Regions from separate parts of the Pantoea sp. X-Soil-YNGN-844 genome, predicted to be linked through region 1. Evidence: predicted binding sites of a transcription regulator. Region 1 holds the regulator's gene; the other holds the start of a gene.
The links. The regulator LexA, encoded in region 1, represses DNA repair genes until DNA is damaged. The targets are predictions, from matches to a motif close to TNCTGTATGTACATACAGNA.
Positions count from the first base shown of each region.

Region 2: the regulator LexA is predicted to act here: its motif matches at 1,879-1,898, upstream of AC6I8C_RS20060 (YebG family protein).

Region 1 covers NZ_AP036007.1:311,038-330,459, reverse strand. Annotated here, with positions in the region: gene AC6I8C_RS01415 (YitT family protein) at 1-448, opposite strand, end outside; gene AC6I8C_RS01410 (Lrp/AsnC family transcriptional regulator) at 690-1,169, opposite strand; gene dnaB (replicative DNA helicase) at 1,299-2,705, opposite strand; gene AC6I8C_RS01400 (quinone oxidoreductase) at 2,802-3,785, shown strand; gene pspG (envelope stress response protein PspG) at 4,008-4,274, opposite strand; gene dusA (tRNA dihydrouridine(20/20a) synthase DusA) at 4,455-5,447, opposite strand; gene AC6I8C_RS01385 (conjugal transfer protein TraF) at 5,554-6,804, opposite strand; gene zur (zinc uptake transcriptional repressor Zur) at 7,256-7,777, shown strand; gene AC6I8C_RS01375 (CsbD family protein) at 7,842-8,054, opposite strand; gene dinF (MATE family efflux transporter DinF) at 8,211-9,533, opposite strand; gene lexA (transcriptional repressor LexA) at 9,633-10,247, opposite strand; gene AC6I8C_RS01360 (diacylglycerol kinase) at 10,353-10,721, opposite strand; gene plsB (glycerol-3-phosphate 1-O-acyltransferase PlsB) at 10,850-13,273, shown strand; gene ubiA (4-hydroxybenzoate octaprenyltransferase) at 13,555-14,421, opposite strand; gene ubiC (chorismate lyase) at 14,450-14,962, opposite strand; gene psiE (phosphate-starvation-inducible protein PsiE) at 15,049-15,459, opposite strand; gene AC6I8C_RS01335 (UTRA domain-containing protein) at 15,529-16,236, opposite strand; gene AC6I8C_RS01330 (ABC transporter substrate-binding protein) at 16,443-17,504, shown strand; gene AC6I8C_RS01325 (alkaline phosphatase family protein) at 17,525-18,337, shown strand; gene AC6I8C_RS01320 (ABC transporter permease) at 18,334-19,179, shown strand; gene AC6I8C_RS01315 (ABC transporter permease) at 19,191-19,422, shown strand, end outside.
Region 2 covers NZ_AP036008.1:257,889-261,961, forward strand. Annotated here, with positions in the region: gene AC6I8C_RS20045 (ABC transporter substrate-binding protein) at 1-255, shown strand, start outside; gene AC6I8C_RS20050 (non-canonical purine NTP pyrophosphatase) at 406-966, shown strand; gene AC6I8C_RS20055 (SIR2 family protein) at 963-1,757, shown strand; gene AC6I8C_RS20060 (YebG family protein) at 1,914-2,255, shown strand; gene AC6I8C_RS20065 (carbohydrate porin) at 2,977-4,073, shown strand, end outside.

The DNA of each region.
Region 1 (19,422 bases):
GATCCTGTAGCCACAGCGCCAGAATATTGATGCCGCCCAGGCTCGCCTTATGACGAAATAACACTATAAACCCGATTCCCATGATGACGTTACCGAACAGTGTCGCATAGAAGGGGTTAAGGTCAGAAAAGTGAACGAACAGCGGGTGCAGCTGGGTGAAGAGCGACACCAGCCCGACGGCGCAGAAGGTTTTCAGGGTAAATTCCCAGCCCATGCGTTTTACCGCCAGCCAGTAAAACGGGATGTTGATCAGGAAAAACGCGCTGCCGAACGAGAGCGGCGAGAGATAGCTGATCAGAAAGGCGATACCTGCGGTGCTGCCGGTCAGCGCGCCCGCCTGTTTCAGCATAATGACGCCGAACGAGACCATCAGGGTGCCGAGCACCATCGCCAGCGCATCTTCAATGCGCGAATGCGGGACGCGGGTGGGTTCTGCGATGTTATCCATGGGGGGTTTCTCAGTGCAAATGATGCGGTTCCGATGCAAAAAACGCACCATCGTCACAGCACTGAACGGCTGTGAAGCGGATGCCAGCGATATCCCATTGATATCTAAGGCGCTTTATAACGGAACTTTGTGCATGAATCTCGACTGATTCCGTCAACCTATGCGCCAAAGCCATCTTAAATGCGCGTTATTTGCATTAACTGCCGCCAGTGTGCACCAAAATCGCACAGCACGCACTCTTTTAGCGCGTCTTCTCTCCGGGGATCATCATCAGCCCGTTCTCTTTCATTCGCCCAAGCACTACCGAGGTTTTCACATGAGAAACGCTCTGGTGACCGGCAACCAACTGGCTGATTAACGCACTGAGGGAGTTGAGATCGGCCACCGCCACTTTGAGGAGATAGTCTGCATCACCCGTGGTTTTGTAGGCATCCACGATCGCCTGCTCCTGCTCCACCATGCGGTGAAAGCTCTCAACATATTCCGCGGTGTGGTTAATCAGGCGCACCTCTATTAATCCCACCATGCCAAGCCCGATGGCATCGGGTGACAGCCGGGCGTGATAACCCAGAATGAGGTTAGCCTGTTCCAGATTGATACGGCGGCGGGAACATTGAGAGGCAGAAAGGCCGACCAGATCGCTGAGTTCCTGATTGGTCAGCCGGCCGTTAGATTGTAATAAAGTCAGGATTTTAAGGTCGTAATCGTCTACGTGAGTCATTCCGTTTCCACAGCGTAATGGGCGTCGCTTTGTTACAGATAACCCGATAACCCGAGAGGTTGTCCAACACTATTTTCTGATGATGAGGGCTGCCATGCACAGATCGTGCATGACAGCACAAAGCAGAGATTATTCATCGTCGTATTGCGGACCCGCGTAGTTGTCGAAGCGTGACCACTGGCCATTAAAGGTCAGGCGCACTGTACCGATCGGGCCATTACGCTGTTTACCCAGGATGATCTCGGCGATCCCTTTCAGATCGCTGTTCTCGTGGTAAACCTCATCGCGATAGATAAACATGATCAAATCCGCATCCTGCTCGATCGAACCCGATTCACGCAGATCCGAGTTGACCGGCCGTTTGTCAGCACGCTGCTCCAGTGAACGGTTAAGCTGCGACAGCGCCACCACCGGCACATTCAGCTCTTTGGCCAGTGCTTTCAGCGAGCGGGAGATCTCCGCAATCTCCAGCGTACGGTTGTCCGACAGCGCCGGCACGCGCATCAGCTGCAAATAGTCGATCATGATCATACTTAAGCCGCCGTTTTCCCGGTAGATACGCCGGGCGCGCGAACGCACCTCGGTGGGCGTCAGGCCAGAAGAGTCATCAATGTACATGTTCTTCTTCTCCAGCAGGATGCCCATGGTGCCGGAGATGCGCGCCCAGTCCTCATCATCCAGCTGTCCGGTTCGGATGCGGGTCTGATCGACGCGGGAAAGTGACGCCAGCATACGCATCATGATCTGCTCGCTGGGCATCTCCAGACTGAAGATCAGCACCGGCTTCTCCTGCAGCATGGCGGCGTTTTCGCACAGGTTCATCGCAAAGGTGGTTTTACCCATCGAAGGACGGGCGGCAACTATAATCAGGTCAGAGCCCTGCAGGCCGGCAGTTTTTTTATTGAGGTCCTGATAGCCGGTATCCACGCCGGTGACGCCGTCATGCGGTGTCTGATAGAGCGATTCGATACGGGAGACGGTTGATTCCAGAATCTGCTCGATGTTTTTCGGGCCAGCATCTTTATCCGCACGCGCTTCCGCAATTTTAAAGACGTTCGACTCTGCGAAGTCGAGCAGCTCTTCGCTGTTACGTCCCTGCGGATCGTAGCCGGCATCAGCAATCTGGTTGGCGACGGAGATCATCTCACGCACCACTGCGCGTTCGCGCACAATGTCGGCATAAGCGCCGATGTTCGCCGCACTCGGGGTATTTTTCGCCAGCTCAGCCAAATAGGCGAAGCCACCGGCCATCTCCAGTTCGCCACGGGTTTCCAGCGATTCAGAGAGCGTAATCAGGTCGATGGGTTTGCTGTTTTCCAGCAGCCGCTGCATCTCGGAAAAAATCAGCCGATGCGAGCGGTTGAAAAAATCATTCGCGACGACGCGCTCAGAGACGTTATCCCAACGCTCGTTATCCAGCATTAACCCACCGAGCACCGACTGCTCCGCTTCCAGAGAATGCGGGGGCATTTTCACGCCTGCGAGCTGGCGATCCTGCGTTTCGTTCGATTTGTTGGTGGGTTTATTTCCTGCCATAGTGAATGCATTACCGATCTTCTGTGGGGACGCGCAAGTATACCTTAGTTGGGGTGCGCGCCTCACCCTCATGATGAAACAATCACAGGAGTCAGAATGGCAAAGCGTATTCAGTTCAGCGCGCATGGCGGCCCGGACGTCTTAGAGTGGACAGATTTTGAACCTGCTGACCCGGCTGAACATGAAGTGCAGGTTGAGCATCGCGCTATCGGGATTAATTACATCGATACCTATGTTCGCAGCGGGCTCTATCCGGTTGCCGCTTTTCCCTCTGGCCTGGGAACGGAAGCCGCAGGTGTGGTGTCGCGGGTTGGCCGTGGCGTGACTCTGTTTAAACCCGGCGATCGCGTAGTCTACTGTCTGGCATCGATGGGAGCCTATAGTGAAGTGCACAACGTAGCGGAAGATCGCCTGATGCATCTTCCGGAGGCGATCAGCTTTGAACAGGGTGCAGCAAGCTATCTGAAAGGGCTGACTACACAATATCTGCTGCGTCAGACCTATAAAATCAGCGCCGGTGAGACCTTCCTGTTTCATGCCGCGGCGGGCGGCGTCGGGTTAATCGCCTGTCAGTGGGCAAAAGCGCTGGGTGCGCATTTGATCGGCACCGTGGGTTCAGCAGAAAAAGCCACCATGGCGAAAAACGCCGGTGCCTGGGCCACCATTAACTACCGCGAAGAGAATATTGCACAGCGCGTCAGCGAACTGACGGAAGGGAAAAAAGTGGGTGTGGTGTATGACTCCGTGGGTAAAGATACCTGGGAAGCATCGCTGGATTCGCTGCGCCGTCACGGTCTGATGGTCAGTTTCGGTAATGCATCGGGTCCGGTGACCGGCATCGATCTGGGCATTCTGAATAAGAAAGGCTCGTTGTTTGTAACCCGACCTTCCCTGTTTGGCTATATCACCAATCGCCAGGAGCTGGAAACCGCCAGTGCCGAGCTGTTCTCCCTGCTGGCGAGCGGCGCGATCAAGGTTGATGTGCCGGAGCAGCAGAAGTTTGCGCTGAAAGAGGCCAGCCAGGCGCACCAGATGCTGGAGAGCCGTGCCACGCAGGGATCCTGCCTGTTAATCCCGTAACAGCCAGCACCCCGTAAGCAGCAAAAAGGGCTTCCCGTGGGAAGCCCTCTTCTTTTTTTTATTTTTTGTTCGCGCTGGTGTAGGGACAGCGGCGATGAATTCATGTCGAGTCGATGGCACATCGATTTGACGACAGGCATCCTGCCAGAAAACATAAGTAAAAAATATGTTTAATTGCAGATCAGCGCCGAACAATCTCTCACACTGTGATCGCTACCGCATTTAGCGCCAGCCTTTGCGATCTAACCTGTTGATCTTACGTCTCAGCTTACGGCGCGCGCGTTCATCGCTATCGCCAAAAAAGGCACGATGCAGCCATACAGCGATGACCGCCAGCACCAGCCACGGCAACACCTTGATAACAATTGCGAACAGTCCACCGACAAACATCACGAGGGTTGCGACCACCAGTGCTGCCAGCACGCCCAGCAGTGAAACGCCGGTCAGCAACAGCATCAGGAAAAACCCTAATACGAATAAAATTTCCACGTCAGCGCTCCTTTTTGAAATCAGTTGTTATAGCTATTACAAAAAGCGTGCCAACTGATAACTTATTGATTTAACGCTGATAAGGATTAAAAAAAGTGTAGCGACCTGGTGAGAAAAACCACATTCTGGCGTAAAAAAACCAGCTGATCAGAGCTGGTTTTTCAGGGTTACGATTAGGGATCAGGCTTCCTGTGGGATCTTATCCGCCACCAGCGCCAGCGCGGCTTCCAGTACGCGAACATCCGCCCCCGGCTTGTGAGCGTTTTCACTCAGGTGACGTCGCCACTGGCGGGCGCCCGGGATCCCCTGGAACAGTCCCAGCATATGGCGCGTGACGTGTCCCAGATATGTGCCCTTCGCCAGTTCCACTTCGATATAGGGATACATGGCGCGCACCACTTCCACCGGGTTTGCCGCCGGGTGCTGACGACCAAACAGCGTCTGATCGACCTGGGCCAGAATGCCGGGGTTTTGATAGGCTTCGCGTCCCATCATCACACCGTCCAGGTGCTGCAGGTGGGTCTGGGCTTCTTCCAGCGTTTTTACGCCGCCATTAAGCGCGATCGTCAGATGCGGGAAATCGCGTTTCAGCTGATAGACGCGTGGATAGTCCAGCGGGGGAATTTCGCGGTTCTCTTTGGGGCTGAGGCCAGAGAGCCAGGCTTTGCGCGCATGGATGATAAACGTCTCACACTCACCGCGACCTGCCACCGTGCCGATAAAGTCCGTCAGGAATTCATAGCTGTCCAGCTCATCAATCCCGATGCGGGTTTTCACCGTCACCGGAATCGATACCACATCGCGCATCGCTTTAATCGCATCCGCGACCAGATTCGCCTCGGCCATCAGGCAGGCACCAAAACGACCATTCTGAACCCGATCCGAAGGACAGCCGACATTCAGGTTTACTTCATCGTAGCCGCGCTGCTCTGCCAGCTTCGCACACTGCGCCAGCGCCGCCGGATCGCTACCGCCAAGCTGCAACGCGACCGGATGTTCCGCCTCGCTGTATGCCAGGTAATCCCCTTTGCCATGAATGATCGCGCCTGTGGTCACCATTTCGGTGTAGAGCAGCGTGTCACCGGTCAGCTGACGATGAAAATAGCGACAGTGACGATCGGTCCAGTCGAGCATGGGGGCGATAGAGAAACGTTGCGAAGAGAAATTAGGCATGAAGCGCAGACAATCCGGTAATTAAGGGTGATGGAATTCTGTGCAAGGATAACACAAGGGCGGGCGATAGTGCATCGCCCGCCCCCGAACAGCCGGAATAACGTGCTTAGAAGTTAAAGCCCAGCTGCATCATCGCGCCCCAGGTGTTGTTAGCCCCCACCGAGCCAGCCAGATCCAGATGGACAGCTTTGTTAAACGGTGACAGACCAAAACCTGCGGTGGCAACATTTTCGTCGTTAGACCGCATGTCCGCCCGATAACCGGCACGCAGTTGCAACCAGTCAAGCACGCGGTACTCCGCGCCCACTGCCGCATACTGGCTGTTATCCTGGGTTTTGAAGCGTTTGGTTTCAGTCAGATCCACATCGCCTGTCACGGTAAACGGCCCTTTATCCCAGGATAGTCCGGTGGTGACCAGCGGGCGAATCTGGTAGGTATCGCGGAACCCGTTGACCTCTTTGGTCTGCAGATCGCGCGAAACCAGGTTCTGTCCGGTCACGCCCAGCGTCCAGTTTTCAGCAAAGGTGGTCGCCAGACCGGCATCAACGTTAAAGCCGGTGTCGGTGCTGCGATACTGGCTATTGTTGATGTCGTTCTTGTCGTAGTTATAGATGCTGGCAGTGTAGTTATAGAGCGAGGTTTTCTGCACTTTCGGCGTTACGCCCACCGAGACCGGCTGACCGGCGATGGTGAACTCATGCGCGACCGCCACACCATAATCAATGGTCAGTGCCGCTAAGCCATTTGCACTGGAGCGAAGGTTATTTTGATCGCCTGGACGTGGCAGCACCGTTCCGTTAGCAACACCGCGCAGGTAGTCGATATCACCCTGGACCACGTTGGCACGGACGTGCGCCGTACCGTAGGCTTTGGTAATAAACGCAAAAGGCAGGGTCTCATTAGGGATCGTGACGGCCACGGCCACGCCTGCACTGCCGTCCGCTTTGTTACCGCGCAAATCGCTGAGCTTGTCAGCGACGTCGCCGGAGGCAGCACGCAGTTCAGGGTAGCCACGCAGATAATCCGCAAAAGTCAGGTTACCAATCACGTCGCGATAGCGATCCACGGTGTCGGTAATATCATCGACTTTATCGATCAGCTTATCTTTGTCAGTAACCTGAATACCTGCCGAGGGAATAATAATGCTGACGTTATCGTCAGATTTAGCACGCGTCATTAATGCCGGGTTCGCCAGCACTGCTGAGCCATAAACAGAAGATGCTACGCCGGTGCCACCCATGGCGTCATTACGTGCATCATACCAGGTCCCTGCCGCCATGGCGGAAGAAGAAAGGAAAAGCGCGGTCGCTGCAGCGGAATAATTCAGCGCTGAACGTTGAGCGGATTTTTTCACCATTTGCCTGCCATCACCTGAGAAATTGTCATTGAAACATTCAACGACTGAATAGTTTGTTAGCCCTATTGTGAACCCTGGCTAACGCGTTATTGCTGTGAATTCAAAGGAAACAGTGTCTTAATTCAAAGGATTGGACGTTTTCCAATCAAAAAACCGTTGTAATTGTTCAGACTGTGTCGGGTTATTTCAAATACTGCCAGACTTTCCTTAAGTCTTTCTGAACATTACTTCTTAACTCAGTGAGATGCAAAGCAAAATGCCAACAAATTCCGCTTCATGTCGATTGAGAATGGATCTGATTTCTCGTCAGATTTGAGATAGATAGCGGCTGAAATTCTTAAAATGCTGCTTTATCAGGCAAATAATGCTGTTTTAACAGGCGAAAACGAACATCGGCGCCGCAAAACTATGTGTGATAAAATAACATCACTTATCCAGCGGAGAATTTTTCATGACAAACATGACGTCGCAGCAAATTTTGATTCAGGCTGAAAAAATGTGCCTGCAGCGCGGTGTACGTCTGACTTCGCAGCGTGCTGAGGTATTGCGCCTGATGGCCGAACAGCCAGGCTCGATCAGCGCTTACGATCTGCTGGATCAACTCCGCATCAACGAACCGCAGGCCAAGCCCCCCACCGTATATCGGGCACTCGATTTCCTGCTGGAGCAGGGTTTCATTCATCGGGTGGAGTCCAACAATAGCTACGTCATGTGTCACCACTTTGAGGCACCGGCGCATACCTCAGTGATGCTGGTCTGCGACCGCTGTGCAGCGGTAACGGAGAAACAGGCGCAGGGCGTGGAGAAGATTATCGCGACGCTGGCGGGTGAAGCGCAGTTCGCTTTACGCCACAGTGTGATTGAAGCGCATGGCCTGTGTGAAAATTGTGCTGCAGTAGAAGCCTGTACGCACCATGAAAGCTGCGAACACGATCATCAGGATGAGGGTAAAAAGCGGGGAAAACGCGGGTAACTGGCGCATCTTTGTGTGGTTCCGGTGCGGGTGCACCGGAACGTGTTAACTGATCAGCGCTGCATTACCAGCGGTGGTCTTTATTCTGGCCTTCCCAGTCCGTCACTTCACGCTCTGCTTCATCTTTCGCATAGCCATAACGTTCCTGGATTTTGCCGACCAGCTGATCGCGTTTGCCTTCGATAACCTGCATGTCATCGTCGGTCAGCTTGCCCCATTTCTCTTTCATTTTGCCTTTAAACTGCTTCCAGTTGCCGCTCGCTTCATCTTTATTCATGGCAGACCTCCAATCCTCGGGGTTTAATGATTATCTTGTTACTTAACAAAATAACGATATAAAGCGCTGGTTAACTGCGCCGGATAAAGTTAATTGTAGTAGCCAGATTCACAAACCCGGAATAATACGGAATAATCTGTATCAGCCTGTACAGCGTCAGGCATCAAACCAGCTGTTCTGACGCCAGTGCCTGCGCCAGATGAGCCACAGTGACAGACCGCGCAGCGCCAGGAAAACCGTTACCGCCAGCCACAGTCCGTGATTGCCCAGCGCCGGTACGCTCAGCAGCGTCAGAAAGTAGCCTGCTGCTGCTACCACCATGCTGTTACGCATCTCACGTCCGCGCGTCGCGCCGATAAACATCCCATCCAGCAGATAACACCAGACACCGATCAGCGGCATAACGATCTGCCAGACCAGATAGCGGTCAGCACTTTGTTGCAGCGAAGGAAGGGAGGTCAACAGGGTAACAATCTGCGGGCCAGCAATGGCATAGATCAGCGAGAAGAACAGCGCCACCACCACCGCCTGCCGACAGGCAGAGTGCCAGACGCGCCGCAGTTTGCCGCCATCTTTTGCACCATGCGCCTCGCCGGCAAACGCTTCAACCGCGTAGGCGAAGCCATCCAGCGCATAGGCCGTGAACGTGATGAACATCAGCAATACCGCGTTAACTGCCACCACATCCGGGCCCAGCCGCGCGCCCAGCACGGTCAGCGAGGCGAAACAGAGTTGCAGCATCAGTGAGCGCAGCATGATATCCCGGTTCAGCCGCAGCAGCCGGCCGCTGTCACCGCGCCAGCTCTGCTTCAGCAGGCTCAGGGGAATACCACGCAGCTTCAGGACCCGCCAGACCATGATGCTGCCGACACCCAGCGTAATGTACTCCGCCAGCGCCGTGGCGGTTGCCGCACCCGCGACACCCCAGTGCAGGCCTATGACCAGCCAGAGATCGAGTACGATATTAACCACATTGCCCACCACCAGCAGGATCACCGGCGCGCGCGCATACTGCACGCCCAGCAGCCAGCCCAGAATGACCAGATTTGCCAGCGTAGCAGGCGCACTGAGCCAGCGAATCTGAATAAACAGCGCCGCCTGTTCCAGTACCGCGGGATTACCGCCAACCAGATGGGTCGCCAGCTGAATAATCGGATAACGTAAAGCGATGAACAGTACACCTGCCAGCAGCGCAATGATCAGCGGCTGCGTCAGTGCGCGTGCCAGCGCGGTTTTATCGTCCGCACCAAACGCCTGCGCCGTAAGGCCAGTCGTACTCATTCTAAGGAAAAGCAGCAGCATAAAGAGGAAGCTGGTCACCGTGGTCCCGACCGCAACCCCGCCAAGATAGACAGGGCTGTCGAGATGACCAATAACTGCAGTATCGACCACTCCCAGTAAGGGAACGGTGATATTTGAAAGGATCATCGGCAGCGCAAGCCGCCAGAGATTTTTATCGGTTGCCGTGATAAAGCGCATTCGCCGTTCCGTGCTCGGTGTCGCTGCGCAAAACAGTCAGCGACAAAATTAGGGCAGACAGAATAGCATCAGAAAAGGCGAATGCACGCAGGCCTAAAATCAGAGCCACTCGCCGTTGCGCACCACGCCAACCGCCAAACCTTCAATGGTCAGGGACTGTGCACGGGTATCGACAACAATCGGGTCAAAATCACTGTTTTCAGGCAGCAGATGCACGATAGCACCCTGCTTTTTCCAGCGCTTAACGGTGACTTCATCATCGATGCGGGCAACGACAACCTGGCCGTTGCGCACATCCTGGGTTTTATGTACCGCGAGCAGGTCGCCATCCATAATCCCGATATCTTTCATCGACATTCCGCTGACGCGCAGCAGGAAGTCGGCAGACGGCTTAAACAGGCCCGGATCGACCTTGTAGTGGGTTTCGATATGTTCCTGCGCCATGATCGGCTCACCGGCAGCAACCCGGCCAATCAACGGTATGCCTTCTGAGGCTTCTTCTTCCATTAACAGACGAATGCCGCGCGATGCACCCGAAACGATCTCAATGACACCTTTACGCGCCAGCGCTTTCAGGTGCTCTTCTGCCGCATTCGGTGAGCGGAAGCCCAGTTGTGCAGCAATCTCTGCGCGCGTAGGCGGCATGCCTGTTGAAGAAATATGGTCGCGAATCAGGTCATAGACCTGCTGCTGCCTGCTGGTTAATGCTTTCATCCCGCCCCCTGGTTGTTTATACAGTCGCTGTGAGTATATACAGGTATTGGCGAAATGGAAACCGATTGTCAGGCAAAACGCGGCTTCCGGCGCGATATGGAACGCTTATCGCAAATGTGTCCAGAGCAGCGCGATCCAGACAAACAGTGCCAGTAAGATGCTGATCAGTACCGCCGCAGAGCCCATATCTTTGGCCCGGCCCGCCAGCGGATGATGCTCCTGACCGATGCGGTCAACGACCGCTTCAATGGCGCTATTAAGGATTTCAACAATGACGACCAGCACCACTGCCCCGATCATCAGGATGCGTGAGACCACATCGACATCCAGCCAGCAGGCGATAATAATGGCGACCAGCGCAGCCAGGGCTTCCTGACGAAACGCCGCTTCATGTTGCCAGGCGGCACGCAGTCCCTGCCAGGAGTAACCTGCGGCTTTAACTATTCTGATAAGTCCGGTGGCATTATTTGCCATGATGTGGGAACCCTTTTATCGGATTGACGTCAATGTCTGGGCTGCGTGCAATTGGCACCACCACAGATCTTCGCTGCACTTTCTGGTATGCTTGCGGCGCTTTGCTAACAAGAGGCTTCATGTTGTCTATGTCAGGTTGGCGTAAACTCTATTACAAATTGCTTAATTTACCACTGTCGTTTTTGGTAAAAAGTAAGGCCATTCCGGCCGATCCCGTGTCTGAACATGGTCTGGATCCGACCCGACCTATTATGTATGTTTTGCCTTACGATTCGAAGGCCGACTTACTGACTTTACGCGCGCAGTGTCTGCGGCATCATCTGCCTGACCCGCTCTCTCCGCTGGAGATTGATGGTTCACTGCTGCCGCGCCACGTATTTATCCACGATGGCCCGCGCGTCTTCCCCTATTTTGTGCCCAGCGTGGAATCGGTGAAAATCTTTCACGATTACCTCGATCTGCATCGCAATAATCCTACGCTGGATATCCAGATGCTGCCGGTAACGGTGATGTTTGGTCGCGCACCAGGACGTGAAGTTCAGGGCGAAGCCACGCCACACCTGCGGGTGCTGAACGGCGTACAGAAATTCTTTGCGGTGATCTGGCACGGACGCGACAGTTTTGTTCGCTTCTCGCCGACCGTTTCGCTGCGCCGCATGGCCACGGAACACGGTACGGATAAGTCGATTGCCCAGAAACTGGCTCGCGTGGCGCGCATCCATTTTGCCCGTCAGCGGCTGGCGGCGATTGGCCCGCGGTTACCGGCGCGTCAGGATCTGTTTAACCGTCTGCTGCAATCCAAAGCGATTGAAAAAGCCGTCGAAGATGAAGCACGCAGCAAAAAAATCTCCCATGAGAAAGCGCAGCAGAATGCTGTCGAGATGATGGAAGAAATTGCCGCCAACTTCTCTTATGAAGCGATTCGCGTTACCGACCGCGTGATGGGCTGGCTCTGGAGTCGTCTCTATCAGGGCATCAACGTCAATGGCGGCGAAAAAGTGCGCCAGCTGGCGCAGGATGGCCACGAGATTGTCTATGTGCCGTGCCATCGCAGCCACATGGATTATCTGCTGCTCTCCTACGTGCTCTATCATCAGGGCCTGGTCCCGCCACACATTGCTGCCGGTATCAACCTCAACTTCTGGCCAGCCGGCCCGATTTTCCGTCGTCTGGGCGCATTCTTTATTCGTCGTACTTTTAAAGGCAACAAGCTCTACGCCACGGTGTTCCGTGAATATCTCGGCGAGCTGTTTACCCGCGGCTATTCGGTTGAGTACTTTGTCGAGGGTGGTCGTTCTCGTACCGGCCGCCTGCTGGACCCGAAAACCGGCACCTTAGCCATGACATTGCAGGCGATGCTGCGCGGCGGTAACCGCCCGATCACGCTGGTGCCGATCTACATCGGCTATGAGCACGTGATGGAAGTGGGTACTTACGCCAAAGAACTGCGCGGCGCGGCGAAAGAGAAAGAGGGCTTCATGCAGATGGTGCGTGGCTTGCGCAAGCTGCGCAATCTCGGTCAGGGTTATGTTAACTTTGGCGAGCCGCTGCCGCTGGTCAACTATCTCAATAAGCAGGTGCCGGAATGGCGCGATGCCATCGATCCGATTGAGCCGCAGCGTCCGAGCTGGTTAACACCGACGGTCAATGATATCGCGGCCAGTCTGATGGTGCGTATCAATGAAGCGGGCGCGGCCAATGCCATGAACCTCTGTGTTACCGCTTTGCTGGCGTCACGTCAGCGCTCACTCACCCGTGAACAGCTGATTGAACAGCTGGAGTGCTATACCCAGTTGCTGCGCAATGTGCCTTATTCACCTAACGCGACCGTACCCGATCTTTCAGCGGAAGCGCTGCTGGATCACGCCATGGGTATGAATAAGTTTGAGAGTGAAAAGGACAGTATTGGCGACATCATCATTCTGCCGCGTGAGCAGGCGGTGCTGATGACCTACTATCGCAACAATATTCATCACATGCTGGTGATGCCGTCGCTGATTGCCGCCATAGTTCAGCAGCATCAGACGCTGACTGAAGCCGAACTGCTGCGTCAGGTGAGCCTGATCTACCCGATGCTGAAGAGCGAACTGTTCCTGCGCTGGCAGACCGATGAGCTGCCGCAACTGCTGACCGATATCAGTCAGGAGCTGGCGCGTCAGGGCCTGATTACCTTCGAAGCCGGTGAGTTGCGCTTTACTGCGGCACGCTACCGCACGCTGCAACTGCTGGCTGCCGGTGTGCGCGAAACGCTGCAGCGTTATGCCATTACCTTCTCTATTCTCAGCGCCAAGCCGACGATTAACCGTGGCACGCTGGAGAAAGAGAGCCGGACGCTGGCGCAGCGTCTGTCGGTACTGCACGGTATCAACGCGCCGGAGTTCTTCGACAAAGCGGTCTTTACCTCACTGGTGCTGACGCTGCGTGACGAAGGGTATATCAGCGACAGCGGTGATGCCGATGTCGCGCAGACCCTGGCGACCTGGCATATCCTGGCTGACCTGGTCACCAGTGATGTCCGCATGACGATTGAAACCGCGGTGGCGCACGACTGACACCCGCGCCCAGTAAAAAGGCGACCTCATGAGGTCGCCTTTTTTATAGACCAGGTCTGGTCCGATTCGCTGTAAGACGGTGCCTGCTCAGGGAACATGGTCAGATCGGAAAGACGCAAAAGCGTCATCCCTGACTGCTCGGCCCGCGCCGTCCCTGGCGCGGGACGCTTTCCTCTTCTGCCCATGTTCCCTGCTCGTTGAGCTTATCCATTGCTGCCAGATTCACCCTCATCAGGTTTGGCGACTTCCCGGATCGCCTTTTTATGTCTGGAATCTCTCTATCAGAACAGCTGGCTGAACGGCGGAGAATTCATCAGCACACCGAGGAACAGCACCATCCCGACATAGTTATTATTGAGAAAAGCCTGGAAACAGGGCTGGCGCTCGCGTCCGGCGATCAGCTTCTGCTGATAAACAAACAGCGCAGCCGCCAGCAGCAGCGTCCAGTAGAAGGCGCCGTTCAGATGCAGCATCATGCCCACCAGCGCCATCAGCAGCAGGGTTGCCAGTTGCAGCAACCCGATGATCAGCTTGTCGAAACGACCAAATAAAATCGCCGTCGACTTTACGCCAATCTTGAGGTCATCATCCCGATCAACCATCGCATACTGGGTGTCGTAAGCGACCGTCCAGCAAATGTTGGCAATAAACACCAGCCAGCAGACCAGAGGTAAGGACTCACTAACTGCGGACCAGGCCATAGGAATCGCCCAGCCAAACGCGGCCCCCAGCACCACCTGCGGCAGGTGGGTGTAGCGCTTCATAAAGGGATAGACCCAGGCCAGCGCCAGTCCCACGACGGAGAGCATGATCGTCATCAGGTTCATGGTCAGCACCAGCGCAAAAGCCACCAGCGCCAGGATCACGAACAGCAGCTTCGCCTCTTTTGCACTCACCGCGCCGCTGGCCAGTGGCCGGTGCTTCGTACGCTCCACATGACCATCAACTTTGCGGTCGGCGTAGTCATTGATCACACAACCCGCCGCGCGCATCACAAACACCCCGGCAACGAATACCACCAGCACCGGCAGTGGCGGGATCGCCCTGTCAGCCAGCCATAATGCCCAGAGCGTGGGCCACATCAGCAGCAGCGTCCCGATCGGTTTGTCGATACGCATCAGGCGAGCGTAGGCCCGCCATTTATTCATACTTAAGCTCGTTTGCACCACAAAATCCTCAGACCAGATCGCGATAAAGCGGCGATGCCGGTAAAAACAGTTCAGTCAGCAGCAGCGGTTTGCCGGAGAGACGCAGACGGGAACGTCGTCCCCACAATCCCTCCACCTGCCCCGGCTCAATAAAATCGCGGGTCAGCGTCGACGACGAAAAAAGATAGCGCCCAAGAGGACGGGTGCCGAGCTGTTGCAGCATTGCCTCTGGCCCGTTAAGGGTGCTTTCCGGCACCAGCGTGCGGCCAGCCAGCCAGGGCTGATCGTCGCCGGACAGCAGCACTTCGCGCAGCCAGAAGCGTTCATCACCTGGCAACAACGCCCTTTCCTCACCTAACTCGCTGGCGTCGATAAAGCCTTCACGCAGCGGCTGAACCGTGACCCGCTGACAGTGCTGCTCAAAGCGGCGCGTCATCGAATCCTCCTCCATCAGCCAGTCGAGCAAGGGCGGCGCAAGGGTGGCCTGCGACGGAGAAAGCCAGTTGAGCGAACGTAATAAGCTGAGTGCGTCTTGCGACATGGCACCACTCCCGATAATTTTCAGGACGCTAGTTTAGCGCAGAGCGGCGATGCGAACACCTGCCGTCGTGTCAGACGGCAGGGGGATTACTCGCGTTTCAGCCGGTTACTGTTGGCCAGCCACAGCGTGACAACCAGAATCAGAATCGCCGCTGAGTAGCAGAGGGTATCGAAGGGATTTTTATGGTCGACGATAATCAGGCGGATAATGGCCGTGATACCGATATAGACAAAGTAGCGCAGGGGAAAGTGATAGCCCGACTGAAAGTACTTAACAATCAGGGCAATAAATTCGAAGTAGAGGAAATAGATAACAATTCCCTCAATCAGCAGGTATGAAGAGGCCTGCTCGCCGGTGTTAAACAGGACGTTTGCCAGATGAATAGTCTCTTTGCCTAAAAAGACGATCAGGATGATCGCCAGACTCAGCAGACCCAGATTCAGCACCCATTGCAGAACCGTTGCAAGGTGGCGGGCCAAAGGATTTTTGTCACTCATGTTGCGCCTTTAAAAAGGAGTTATCAGCGCGCAACATCATGCGTGAGTGTGATGCAAATCACAATAACCCTAAGCCTCCACATCCACACAGAGCGCGTCGTACCGCCAGTATTCACAGTCGCAATCAATCACCTCTTTTTGCTGATTGCGGTTAATACGGGTGATCAGCAGACCGGGGCTGCCCGGCGCGACATTCAGCGTAGGTGCAGCAATCTCCGGCAACGGGCCGGGCAGAATCGTGAAGCGCGCGCCGCCGTAGCGAATGCCGTAGCGCTGGTCATAAAGATCGGTCAGGGAGCGGGTCAGATCTTCATTGAGCAGGCCAGGGAAAAAACGCGGATTAAGGTAGTGTTCTACATAGAGCACCGCACGCCCATCAATGCGCCGCAGGCGGCGAATACAGTAAACCGACGAACCTGGAGCCAGACGCAGCGCGGCTGCTACGCTGTCGTGCGCCGCAACCTGTTCTGCGGCGATGACTTCGGTGGTCGCCTGCCGTCCCTGCTCCCTCGCCATGGCATGAAAGTGGCTGTGATGCAGCGGGTTGTAAATCAGACGTGGTGGCGCGATAAACCAGCCGCGACGCAGTTCCCGGTAGATCATCCCCTGGGCCTCCAGCTTACCCAGCGCTTCCCGCAGGGTAATCCGCGTGGTGCTGAAAGCCTCGCTTAAGGCACGTTCCGCTGGCAGTCGCCCGCCGCTGAACTCACCGGCCTGGATGCGCGTCAGCAGTGCGCTGGCAATCGCATCCGCCGTTTTGAGTGCTATCGACTCCACAACAGTAGCCTCATTTTGGTGCGACTTCGCACTCTTACTGTTCAGGTAAACGCGCCTGAGGTGGGCGAACGGTCCGCGTCTTTTGTCGTCCCTTCCCCGCACCGCGCCGCCTTGTCATAAATCGTTCATATAGAGGAGCTACATTGGCTCGGTTCTTGCTGGACTAGTCCAGCCAGGCCCATCAACTTACACCCGGAGCAACTGAGATGAAAGCGTTTATCGCCTCTGTAGTAGCCAGTGCTGTAGTCCTCACCCTGCCCGTTGCGCAGGCCGCCGATAACGACCTCGCCGCACTCGAAAAAGCCGCGCGCAGTGAAGGTCAGGTCAACAGCGTCGGGATGCCGGATAGCTGGGCCAACTGGAAAGATACCTGGAACGACATCAGCAGCAAATATGGCCTTAAGCACAGCGATACCGATATGTCATCGGCGCAGGAGCTGGCGAAATTCGATGCAGAGAAAGAGAACGCCAGCGCTGATATCGGTGACGTGGGCGCCGCCTTTGGCCCGATTGCCGTCGCCAAAGGGGTAACCCAGCCTTACAAACCGACGCACTGGGATCAGATTCCGGCCTGGGCCAAAGATAAAGACGGTCACTGGGCGCTGGCCTACACCGGCACCATTGCCTTTCTGATCGACAAGCAGCAGGTGAAAGATATTCCCCACAGCTGGGCCGATCTGAAGAAAGGTAAGTATGTGGTTACTATCGGCGACGTCGGTGTGGCAGCTCAGGCGGCTAATGGCGTACTGGCTGCAAACTACGCCTTAGGCGGCGATGAAAAGAACCTGAAACCGGCGCTGGCGTTCTTTGCCGATCTGGCCAAACAGGGTCGTCTTGGCGTGACCGATCCGGTAATCGCTAACATCGAAAAAGGCGAAGTGCAGATGGCGGTGGTATGGGACTTTAACGCCCTGAACTACCGTGACCAGATCGACAAAAATCGCTATGAAGTGGTAATCCCGTCTGACGGCTCCGTCACTTCCGGCTACACCACTATCATCAACAAATATGCGAAACACCCTGCCGCCGCAAAACTGACGCGCGAATATATCTTCTCAGACCAGGGACAGATCAATCTGGCGAAGGGCTATGCGCGCCCGATTCGTGCCGAGCATCTGACACTGCCAGCGGACGTTCAGGCTCGCCTGCTGCCGCAGTCCGAATATAAAAATGCCCGTCCGGTTAAGGATCAGGCTGCCTGGGATAAATCGTCGAAAATGCTGCCGCGCCTGTGGCAGGAAAACGTCATCATCAACATGCAGCAGTAATTCACGGCAGGGAGAACGGAATGAAAACCATCCTGGTGGTACTGGACGGACTGAGCAATCAGGTCGCACAACATGCAATGGGTTACCTGCATGCCGAGTGTTCGCAGGGCAACGGGTTCTATTACCGTATGACCTGTGAATTACCGTCGCTGTCGCGCCCGCTTTATGAGTGCATTCTGACCGGCGTTCCTCCGGTGAGAAGCGGCATTATTCATAATGGCGTCAGCCGGTTAAGTCGCGAACGCAGCGTGTTTCACTTTGCGCGCGCGGCAGGGCTGACGACAGCGGCGGCGGCCTACCACTGGGTAAGTGAGCTTTATAACCGCACACCGTTCGTTCCGGCGCGCGATCGTCACACCGACGCGCCAGACCTGCCGATTCAGTACGGCCATTTTTATTCTGACGATAGCTATCCCGACTCACATCTGTTCGAAGATGCAGAGAGCCTGCGGCTGCGTCACGATCCCGATTTCCTGCTAATCCACCCGATGAATATCGACGATGCCGGTCATAAGTCGGGGCTCTCCTCGCCGCAGTACCGCAACCGGGCACGCATTGCCGACGGCCTGCTGTCGCAGTGGATGCCGCTGTGGCTGGCCGAAGGCTACCAGGTGATGGTGACGGCCGATCACGGCATGAATGACGATCGCTCCCACGGCGGAATTCTGCCGGAGGAGACCACGGTGCCGCTGTTTGTCTTTGGCCACGCTTTCTCGCTGCAGCCTGACCTTGCGCCGCAGCAGACCGATCTGTGCGGCACGCTGTGTGAACTGCTGGAAGTGGCGCATGACAAGCCGGTCTGTCGCGGGCTGCTGGCGGAGCCGCAAAGATGAAGGGAAAAGGATTCGCACTGCTGCTGCTGTTGCCTTTCACCCTGTTCTGGGTCGCCATTCAGCTGGCCCCGCTGCTGTGGATCGCCATCAACAGCTTCTGGAGTGACATGAACAGCCAGTGGGGCTGGGATAACTATCACGACATCCTCACCTCACCGTTCTACCAGCAGGCATTTCGCTTCTCACTGGATATCTCGCTCTGGTCCAGCGTCTGGGGACTGCTGATTGCGCTCATCACTGGCTATTCGCTGCATCAGCTCGGCGGCGGACGACTGCAGCGCTTTCTTATCTCTTTTACCAACATGACCAGCAACTTTGCCGGTGTCCCGCTGGCGTTTGCCTTTGTGATTCTGCTGGGGCTGAACGGCTGCCTGACGCTGCTGCTGCGCCATTATGGTGTGATTGAGAGCTTCCGACTCTTCTCGCGCAACGGCATGGTGCTGGTTTACACCTGGTTTCAGATCCCGCTGGGCGTATTGCTGCTCTTCCCGGCGTTCGACGGGCTGAAAAAAGAGTGGCAGGAGTCCGCTGCGCTGCTGGGTGCCAGCCGCTGGCGCTACGTCTGGCACATCGCTCTGCCGATTCTGTTCCCGGCGCTGCTCGGAACCTTTGTGATCCTGCTGGCGAATGCGCTGGGCGCTTACGCCACGATTTATGCGCTGACCACCGGTAATTTCAACGTGGTGCCGGTGCGCATCGCCGCGCTGGTCTCCGGTGATATTTCGCTCGATCCCAACACCGGCAGCGCGCTGGCGATGCTGCTGGTGGCAATCATGGCGCTGATCACCCTGGTGCAGCAGTATCTGGTGCGCCGCAGCTATCTCAATGCGAAACAGCCATGAAAGGAGCCGTCATGTCACGTGCTGAGCATCTCTATCACCGGATCATGGTCGGGTTACTCTTTACTCTGCTGGCGCTGCCGTTGCTGGCGACGCTGCTCTATGCGATTTCGTCCGACTGGAGCAATACCATTCTGCCGCAGGGCTATAGCCTGAAGTGGTTCATCCAGCTCTGGAGCGATCCACGTTTTCTGACGGCGCTGGGCCATTCGCTGCTGATTTGCTTTGGTGCGCTGCTCTTCTCGC
Region 2 (4,073 bases), on a different replicon from region 1:
GCGATCTTTGGCCCGCACTCAATGGCCGCCTGGAAAGTAGCGTCACGCGGCCAGACAAAGCTGGTTGGCAGCGGACCGTTCCGCGCCTGGGTTGCCGTGACCACTAAAAAGGGGAATGGCCTGGCACCCGCATTGCAGACTGCGCTGGATGGCACCATCATAGGTGGGCAGTATCAGCAGGTGCTGGTCCGCTGGGGTGAACAGGATGAAGCTGTGACGCACTCCACAGTGAATCCGCCGGGTATTGTTTACTGAGTCGGCAGAACCGGCTCTCGTGCTGAAGCCGGTTCTGCAATCTGATGACCCCAGAATTGAACTACACTCTCCAGCGTTAGTGATTTATCCTGCCCGCCTGTTTTCGTAAAAATCCTCACTGCGTGGCGGAGTAATTGACCTGGAAGCCCCATGAAAATCAGATTCCTTTCTGCCAATGAGCAAAAGCTGGCGGAGGTGCGTAAGATACTCGAGCCTGTCGGGGTCGAAGTATTACCCATCGCCCGTCGCATCGAAGAAATTCAGACTGAAAACGAGCTGGACCTTGTGCGCGATAAACTGACCAAAGCCTTTTCGCTGATTGGGCGACCGTTGTTTGTTGAGCATACCGGTCTCTATCTGGATGGCCTCAATGGTCTGCCCGCCGGTCTGACCCGCATCTTCTGGAACCGCCTCGACGCTGAGCGCTTTACCGCGCTGGTGCAGGGACTGGACAGCCAGGCCGTGACGGCCAAAACGGTGCTCGGCTACTGCGACGGCCGCAAAATGTATCAGTTCTCGGGTGAACTGCGCGGCACCATCGCCGCGAAACCCGCCGGGACGCGCGGCTTCCAGTGGGATTGCGTGTTTATCCCCGAAGGCTATGAGCAGACCTTTGCAGAAATGGGCGAACTCAAGAATGAGATCTCGATGCGGCGCATCGCGCTGGATCGCTTCGCTACCTTTTTAAAAACCTCGCGGGGAGTGGCATGAAACCTGAACTCAAACGCGCCTATGATTCCGGCAAGCTGATTCTGTTTGCCGGTGCCGGTATTTCGCGTAATTTTGGCCTCCCCGAGTGGCATGAACTGATTGCTCACCTTGCTAACGAGCTGGGTTACGATCCAAAAATCTTTAATACCTACGGTACGCACCTGTCGCTGGCGGAGTATTACAAGCAAAAGAAAGGCTCGCTTGGCCCGCTGCGCAGCTGGATGGATCGCGAGTGGCACCGGCCGGATATCGATGTCCGGTCTTCTGAAATTCATACCATGATTACCCAGGGTAACTTCTCGCGCATCTACACCACCAATTACGATCGCTGGCTGGAAGCGGCGCACGAAGCGCACGGCGTCCCCTATTACAAAGTGGCGAACGCCGCAGACCTGGTCTCGCTGACTGAAGATAAACGTCACATCATCAAGCTGCACGGTGACTTCGATGATGACACCTCTATCGTGCTCGATGAGAGCAGCTATTTCGAACGCCTCTATTTTGACTCACCGCTCGATATCAAACTTACCCATGACGTAATGGGCAACTCCGTGCTGTTTGTCGGCTACAGCATCAGTGATTTCAATATTCGTCTGCTGTTTTACCGTCTGACCAAGATGTGGGGCCGCACCGGGCTGGCGACGGCCCGGCCAAAATCGTATCTGTTCACTAACCGTAATAACCCGGTAGCCAAAGAGGTGCTGGGGCAGTGGGGGATCGAGGTGATCGTTTCCGAAGAGGACGATCCGCGCAAGGCGCTGGCGATGTTCCTTGAAGAGTTGCTGGTGTAGTCAGCGTAACGTCCGGCAGAAAAGCGACAGGAAAAAGAAAAAAACCTGCGTCCGGTTAAGGTTAGCTCGTGCATAACCGATAAACTCTATTCTCTGCTGTCAAAGCATAACCGGCATGATATACTGTATGCATACACAGTACCTGAGGGCGAAAAGATGGCTGTTGAAACAAAATTTGTTGTAGTCAGAAAGGGTGAAGAGAAGATGACGTTTGCCAATAAGAAAGAGGCCGATGCCTACGACAAAATGCTCGATATGGCCGAAGCCTTCACTGACTGGCTGTTACAGCATCAACCGGCACTGGACGAATCTCAGGCAGAAACGCTTGGCCTGCTGATTGCCGAGCAGAAAGATGCGGTGCAGCATATTCTGCGCACCAGTAAACTGCCGGACGTGGCCGCAGTTGCGACGAAGCCTGAAGCCGTGGCAGAAGAGGATGCGGATGACCAGGCGGAAGAGCCAGCGGCGAAGAAAGTACGCGCCGTTAAAGCTGCGTAACTGCCACAACGCCGGAAGCGAACCTTCCGGCGTTGCTGTTTCTGATTGACGAGTCATCTGATCTTTTTGTCAGGTCATTCAAAACAAATCCTCCTGTCGTTCCCTTGCGCTGAATGCCTGCCTGCAATCTCCCTGTAAATCACGCAAATCAGCCAGCTATATTTTTTAAACTCAGCGTTATAGCATTAATCAAAATTCAATAATCTGGATTTTGGATCATTCATTTCAAAGCTTTTGACGCCGGGTGAGTATTTTAATTCTACTGAGAAATACCATCAATCTTAATTAAATGAATTAGTAAGAAAACTAATATAACATTCCCTGGTGGGTTTCTTACTTCATTTGGATTATTAATCGACACCAGCTATATGAAATGAGAGATATCAATTGTTAAGTGGCTCACATTTTTAGTTAAATAATCCGGCAGTGCTATTCAATTTAAAAAAGCAGTGTTAGGGTAGAGCCGTTTTCAGCGAAGGGTTGTTACTGGATAACAGGCAAAACCTAAGCGTTCCACAGTCTTAACCACTGTGGGGTGCTTAGGTTTTTTTTTGCCTTAAATTTACTCCGAAAAGGAGTAAGTCATTAATAAGACTGGCAATAATTAATCGGCCTGTTCAGGCCAGGGAAGCATGACGTAGATGACAGCAGGTTCAGGGCTCTCCTGCGAACCGTACATCATTAAAATCAAAAACAGGTTGCTAAGATGAAATATAAAAGCATGCTGTGCGCACTCTCATTATTGACCTTGTCTCCCTTGTCGACGGCGCAGGAATGGAGCGGAACGGTATTAGGGTTTGAATCTCCACCGGATCCTGTTTTGGGAGATATGTATGGCCTTCGTAAATCGCTTAACGATAATGGATTTGCTTATAACCTGGGTTATCTGAATGAAATTAGCTGGAATGGCGGCGGTGGCTACAATCATGCCTCACACGTTGCTTATATCGATCAGTTTGCTTTGACCTTTAATCAGGATTTGTCGCACTGGACAAATATTCCCGATGCACGTATCGAAGCGAATATCGTTAATCGTAATCACAACGACGATCTGACCACCCGACGCGTGCAGGATCCGCGGATGAATGTTAACGATCTTACGCAGGAGAGCTGGGGCGGGCAATCGATCACCCGCCTGGGCTGGCTGACTTTTGCCCGAAGTTTCGATGACCGCAGGATGACATGGCGTATCGGAATGATGAACAAGGTTCAGACCTTCGATCAGATCATACCCTGTGATTTCCAGATGCTTTCTCAGTGCGGTGGAAAATCTGCTAACTCACTGACCTGGAACAACTGGAACGTGCATACGTGGGGAACCACGCTCGAATACCGGTTTACACCTGTTGTGACGTTAAAAGGGGGTGTTATGGAGCAGAACCCGGATGCTGCCAGCCGTCATCACGCCTGGAGTGGCTCAACCAGGCGCAGCAAAGGTGTCCTGCTGCCGGTAGAAATCGAAGCCCGCCCGATCATTAACGGCCTGTCGGGTGCCTACAACCTGGGGGTAGTTTTTACCAATGCCCCGCAAACTGACCTCTATCGCGGCCGGTCCGGTGGCGCGGGAGCGAGTGATCCCGGCGGTTATGAGAAGCATAACCGGACCTGGTTTCTTTACTCCGGACTTAATCAGCAACTGACGCGACATCAGGATGACGCCAGTCGCGGGTTAAGTACTTCATTCAGTATGAGCCTGGCCGATCAGAGAACTAACTACATGCATTCGGTCTATGCCGCTTCACTCCGCTATCGGGGACTGTTTGACGCCCGTCCGGAAGACTGGATTGGTTTTGGCCTGACCTGGACGGATATGAGCAC